Regions from separate parts of the Clostridium sp. FP1 genome, predicted to be linked through region 2. Evidence: a T-box and tRNA genes for the amino acid it is inferred to sense, from the RefSeq annotation. Region 2 holds a T-box; the other holds one or more tRNA genes.
The links. A T-box is a leader RNA that pairs with one kind of tRNA and senses whether it is charged. The one in region 2 lies ahead of tyrS (tyrosine--tRNA ligase), so its partner is inferred to be a tRNA-Tyr.

Region 1 (3,425 bases), 4.1 Mb from region 2:
TTTTATCGTCTTCAATTTTTCCAGTTCCAAAAGTTTCAACTTCTATAGATACGGGTTTAGCTACACCTATAGCATAAGCTAACTGAATCTCTAATTTATCTGAAACTCCTGCTGCTACTAAGTTTTTAGCAACCCATCTTGCAGCATATGCAGCAGATCTATCAACCTTTGTTGGGTCTTTACCAGAGAATGCGCCGCCGCCATGTCTTGCGTATCCGCCATAAGTATCTACTATTATTTTTCTTCCTGTTAAACCAGAGTCTCCTTGCGGTCCTCCAATTACAAATCTACCTGTAGGATTTATATAATACTTAGTGTTTTCGTCTAATAATTCACTTGGAACTATAGGCTTTATTACTTGTTCTATTAAATCACTTTCAATTTGATCATGAGTTGCCTCTTCTCCATGTTGAGTTGAAATAACAATAGTATCTATTCTTACTGGCTTATTATCTTCATACTCTACAGTAACTTGAGTCTTTCCGTCTGGTCTTAGATAGTTAAGCTTACCATTCTTTCTTACTTCACTTAATCTTCTTGCCAGTCTATGAGCCATAGCAATTGGAAGTGGCATGTATTCCGGCGTTTCATTAGTTGCAAATCCAAACATCATACCTTGATCTCCAGCGCCTGTGGAGTCTATCTTATCCTGAGTGCCTTTCTTAGACTCTAATCCTTCGTTAACTCCCAAAGCTATATCTGCTGACTGTTCTCCAATAGATGTTAGAACCGCACAAGTACTAGCATCAAATCCATATTTTGCTCTAGTATATCCTATACCTTCAATAGTATTTCTAACAACCTTAGGAACATCTACATAACAACTAGTTGTTATCTCCCCCATAACTAAAACCATCCCTGTAGTAACTGCGGTTTCACAAGCAACTCTAGCATAAGGATCTTGCTCTAAAATAGCATCAAGTATAGCATCTGAGATTTGGTCACAAATTTTATCTGGATGTCCTTCTGTAACTGATTCTGATGTAAATAGTCTTTTCATTATAATTCTCCTTTCTAATACGGAAAAATTTTGTTTTTAAAAAAATAAAACCCCTTCTAATTATAAGAAGAGGTGTTTTAACCATCCTTCTTATCTCGCAGAATAAATCTACAGGAATTGGCACCATGGTACATTGACCGGTTGCCGGGTTTCATAGGGCCTTTTTCCCTCCACCTCTCTTGATAAGAGTTATCAATATTAAGTTTTAATTATAATACCATATAAGCTTTTCAGTGTCAACAATTCCTATTTACTTTAAAATTAAATAAATAAAAAAAGACATCTACAGATGTCTTTTGGTGGAGGAGGACGGATTCGAACCATCGAAACATTACGTAACAGATTTACAGTCTGCCCCCTTTGGCCACTCGGGAACTCCTCCATATATGGAGCTGGCAATAGGAATTGAACCTACAACCTGCTGATTACAAGTCAGCTGCTCTACCGTTGAGCCATGCCAGCATACATTTTATTTTTAAAAAGATTATTATGGTGGGAACAACAGGGTTCGAACCTGTGACCCTCTGCTTGTAAGGCAGATGCTCTCCCAGCTGAGCTATGCTCCCATAATTTATTATAAAGCTAATGAAAATGGTGGAGGAGGACGGATTCGAACCATCGAAACATTACGTAACAGATTTACAGTCTGCCCCCTTTGGCCACTCGGGAACTCCTCCACTTTTGGAGCTGGCAATAGGAATTGAACCTACAACCTGCTGATTACAAGTCAGCTGCTCTACCGTTGAGCCATGCCAGCATATTTTGTTTTTGTATCTTTACCCTGTCGACAAGAATTATTATATAACTATAATCATTTAATTTCAAGCTCATTTTCTTCGAAATAGCGATTCCTTCTCTACATTGCTATAACATTCGCATATTTACTCTATTTTAAGCATTAATACAACTTATTATTCGCAATAAAAAAAGATAACTCTTTCTTATACCAATTACTACAATATAATTTATTTTAGTCTTTCTGCCGCATCCATATCTATAAACTTTCCAGCTATTTTTCTCACTTTTCCATATTCTTTTTTTGATAAATCGTCTTTTAATAACTTAAGGGCTTTAAGAACTCCTTCCTCGGCATCCACTGCATATAAATATTCTTCCATTTTTTTATAATTCTCTTTGCCTAGCTGAAGGCTTACATATAGTAATTTTATCTTATCAGAAGTTGTTAAATTTTCTTGTATTTTGCCTGTTGACACTTTAAATACTGATTGTGCCTGCTTCTTAATATTATAATTTAATTCTTCTAGACTATCCTCTTTCCCAAGTGAATATACGTCATTGAGCATATTTTCATCCGATTTTTTTTCGATATCTTGACTTAGTGAATTTATACTCAAATTATCACTACCTTTTTCTTCATCGCTTAATTCCTTCTTAGCCAAATCCTCTTTTCCTAATTTTTTTTTTACATTAGAATATTCTTCCTCAGCTTCTTTCACCACTTTACCCTGGTTATTGTTTATATTTTTGGGGCAGATATAAACCTTTTTACATTCAGCTACTACCTGTTTTCTTAGGTTGTTTTCTTCATAATACTTTGCCTTAATTACAACGCTACTGTAATACACCATATTAAATACGCTTACAACAGTAGAAAATATAATAACAAAGAATAAATTTTTTTTCTTCATGTTAATACCACCTCAAATAATTAATATATATAGATTATTTTCCAATTTATCGCTTTTTTATTCTTTTTTCATAATAATACACAAAATTTTTTCATATAAATTATTGGTAGGAAAATAATTTATTCACAGCGCAATACAAGGAGGTATATTTCTTGAGTAAAGCTAAAACCCATTATAAAGACCCTTTAGCATACTATACAATTTCTAACTTTCTAAAAGACTATATTGACCAAAACACTTTAGTTGTTTGCATAGGTACTGATAGATGTATAGGTGATTGTCTCGGCCCACTCGTGGGTACATTTTTAAAAGATAGCTCCTTCCCACTACCTGTATATGGCACTATAGATAACCCAATCCACGCCTTAAACATCGATAGTAAATTATCTAAAATAAATGCACTGCACCCAAATTGCACTATAATAGGTGTAGATGCATGTTTAGGAGACATATCGAATATCGGTGAAATCCAAGCTAGAAATTATCCAATTCATCCTGGTAAAGGTGTAGGGAAAACACTTCCTAAAGTAGGTAATGTTTCATTAATAGGTATAGTAGATTCAAGTGATGATAGTGAATTATTCACTAATAGAAACATAAGACTTAGTTTAGTAATGGAAATTGCTTCTGTTTTGAGCCGTTCACTTTTGCATTCATATTATTTATATTCACTTAATAATGAAGATAAAAATTCAAATCCAATTTAATAATTACCCAGAGTTTTAAATTAAAAGTGCATTATATACCAAAAAAATAAGCAATACAATTATTAGTTT
Region 2 (3,425 bases):
ATATCTTACTAAAAGCCTTTTTAGCTTGTGGATTCTGTTGTATTGCAATATTGCTAATTATAGACATAAGCCACCCCCCCTTTTTTTTGGAATAATAACATTTTTAAAAGTTATTAACATTTAATTATCGTATGAAACACTTTTTTTTAAAGGGGGAAGTCAATAATTATCTATTTTTAACTGAAAGTATTAAATAATTGTTAACAATACCCATAAAATAAATGTTACTAAAAAAACAAAGCTAAAATATTAGCTTCAGCTTTGTTTTTTTAAACTTTATTATTCTATAATTAAGGAATAGTATTTTTTCTTTCCTTTTTTTATAAGTACACTAGCATCCTTAAAATCTGAGTCTAAAAGTGTTTCATTTTTATCTTCAATTTTTCTGCCATTAACAGTTAACCCGCCCTGTTCAATAAGCCTTCTAGCTTCTGCTTTTGATGGTACTACTTTAGTGTACACTAATATATCCATGAGTCCCACACTCTTCATATCTAAGGGTATAGATACTTTAGGCACGGTACTCATGTTAGCTCCACCACCAAACAATGCTTCTGCTGCGGTCTGAGCCTTGATAGCTTCTTCTTCTCCATGAATAAGTTTTGTAACCTCAAAAGCTAAAACTTTTTTAGCTTCATTAATCTTTTCATCTTTTAAAGCACTTAATTGTCTAACTTCCTCCATTGGTACAAATGTAAGTAAGGATAAGCATTGCTTCACATCTGAGTCTGCTACATTTCTCCAGTATTGATAAAAATCATAAGGTGACGTTTTATCTGCATCAAGCCATAGTGCACCATTTTCTGTTTTTCCCATCTTTTTGCCTTCACTGTTAGTAAGCAATGCACATGTCATTCCATATGAAGATTTACTTTCTTTTCTTCTTATTAGTTCCATACCAGCAATTATGTTAGACCATTGATCATCTCCACCTAATTGCATAGTGCATCCATATTTTTGATTTAAGACTAAAAAGTCATATCCCTGCATAAGCATATAATTAAACTCAAGGAAAGATAGTCCTTTTTCTAATCTCTGTTTAAAGCATTCAGCAGTTAACATCCTGTTTACTGAAAAATGTACTCCTATATCTCTTATAAATTCTACATAGTTTAAGTTTAGTAGCCAATCTGCATTGTTTTCCAGTATTGCTTTACCATCACTAAAGTCTATAAGTTTTGAAAGCTGCGATTTTATGCATGATATATTATAATCAATTTCTTCTTTTGTAAGCATTTTTCTCATATCTGTTTTTCCTGACGGATCACCTATCATTGCAGTCCCACCGCCAACTAAGGCTATAGGCCTATGGCCTGCCCTTTGCATATGTGCCATAAACATCATAGCAATAAAATGGCCAATATGTAGACTATCTGCCGTAGGGTCAAAACCTATATAAAATGTTACCTTTCCCGTATCTAGTATTTTCCTTATTTCCTCCTCATGAGTAAGTTGTTTGATGTATCCTCGCTCGTATAGTGTATCATATACATTTGACATAAATTATTCCTCCTTATTTTTAATGCTCTATTATTTTTGGGAAATAAAAAAACGCCCCTATGAAAGGGACGAAATAATTCCGTGGTACCACCCAAATTGATTTAACAATCCGCTCATGCCTTATAACGTAAGGTAAGTCCGTCTCAGCTTACTTTAAACATCATCTTCACAGCTGCTTATCATCTTCGAAGCTGCTCATTAACGACTTTATTTCAGCTTAAAGCTCCAGAATGTATTTCACTATATTCATTAACTAGTTCACACCTACCACTAGCTCTCTTAATAATTCCTACAGTTACTTTTTTCCTTCATAGCCTTTTAAATATAAACTTTTATTCTGTTAATTGTATAGGTATATTTAAAGTATATCAAGCTTACTAATTGGTTATTTTCTCTACCTACATCTATTTACTTGCTATATACGCTGATTTTCAACCATTTGCTCTATTTACAATAAATGCAGGGTTTTTAGTCCTGCATTACACTAAAAATCAATTCAATCATCTCCTGCGGAGCTGTAATTAACGACTTCAGAAGGAGATTTACCCCCTTGTAGACCTCTGGAGCAGATAACAATTCTCAATTGTTATCCCCCCACTGAAGTTTTATTTTTGTTGTAGTATGTGACCCCCACTTATAGAAGTGGGAGACTTCCTTCTGAAATGTCGTTGAATGCTTACGCGATATAACCCTTTAAAAATTCTGGTGGGGTTTTATATTCACAACTAACATTTACATAAAAATCTACATTATACCTTTTAGCTAAAGAATCCATTTTAGAAAACAATTGTGCCGTATGCTCAAGTTTATCATCAACAATATTAAATACGCCATCAACAAAAATGGTATCAATATCGTAATCTTTTGAGAGCATACCGCACAAAAAACCATAAAAATCATTATTATTTTTTAAATTAAACTCATTTGTAGCTACAAATCTCATTTTGCTGTTTAATTGCAAAACAGCTTTAGTATCATCATCAATATACACTATGTTCCCCTTAACCTCATGAACCTTTTCATTGGCAAGTTTAATCAAAGCTTTAGTTTTACCTGAACCTTTTCTACCGCAAAATACATGAATCATGTTAACCGCCTCCTATTTTATCTAACATAACCAGATAATTATTAAACAGGTCTACACTGTACGCAATATAGTTACACTCATTATATATTATTCAGAATATTTTTGCAATATTATACTTATTAAATAAAATTTTTAATTCCTGGAAAAATTACCTTGAAACTATTATCATCTTTTGAATCCACAAATATTACTTTACCATATTTTACAAAAGCTTTCTTAATTCTTGCAAATCCTTTTCCAGATTTTATGAATCTTTTTCTATCATCTAAGGCTATTAACTTATCGTATATCCACATATTTCTTTTTGAATAATTATGAGCATTAATTTTATTTGAAAATAATAAATTACCAGGACTAATTACGCTAACGCTGTTATAATTTATTGCTATTTCTATTTCCTTATAGAACATAGTATAGTCCCTAAAAAGTATTGCATTTTTTACAGCTTCATGTACGGAAGCTATAGGATACTTTAAAGGGAATATATTTTTGAACAGTTCTTCTACCCTATCTAGCATATATAATAGACTTCCCTGCACAATTATAACCTCATCAACCTTATTATTTACCTTGTTTACTATCTTAATCATATTATGAGGTAGATAAATACTATTAACTCCTGAAAACACCAATAAGCCACCTAGTGTAACAACTCTCTTGTTATAATCCCTTTCAATAAAGGTTATTCCTGTATTATCCATAAACTCTAATCTATTGTCATCAGTTACTACAATTCCCTTATTTAAAAAGTATTTATTGATTATATTAAAATCCAAACTATTGATATCACTATTTATAATAGGCATAGTTTCAATATTTAAACTTAGATTTTCTTGTA

Region 1: it has a tRNA-Tyr gene. The T-box ahead of tyrS (tyrosine--tRNA ligase) is inferred to sense a tRNA for this amino acid. The anticodon was not compared.

The regions. Positions count from the first base shown of each region.
Region 1 is NZ_JAAMNJ020000001.1:370,643-374,067, reverse strand. Features, by position in the region: gene metK (methionine adenosyltransferase) at 1-1,000, opposite strand, end outside; SAM riboswitch class I at 1,088-1,189, opposite strand; tRNA gene G9F70_RS01790 (tRNA-Tyr) at 1,298-1,382, opposite strand; tRNA gene G9F70_RS01785 (tRNA-Thr) at 1,388-1,462, opposite strand; tRNA gene G9F70_RS01780 (tRNA-Val) at 1,491-1,566, opposite strand; tRNA gene G9F70_RS01775 (tRNA-Tyr) at 1,593-1,677, opposite strand; tRNA gene G9F70_RS01770 (tRNA-Thr) at 1,683-1,757, opposite strand; gene G9F70_RS01765 (hypothetical protein) at 1,966-2,649, opposite strand; gene yyaC (spore protease YyaC) at 2,802-3,356, shown strand.
Region 2 is NZ_JAAMNJ020000001.1:4,487,733-4,491,157, forward strand. Features, by position in the region: gene G9F70_RS21360 (hypothetical protein) at 1-67, opposite strand, end outside; gene tyrS (tyrosine--tRNA ligase) at 280-1,500, opposite strand; T-box leader at 1,562-1,821, opposite strand; gene G9F70_RS21370 (ATP-binding protein) at 2,177-2,587, opposite strand; gene G9F70_RS21375 (helix-turn-helix domain-containing protein) at 2,707-3,425, opposite strand, start outside.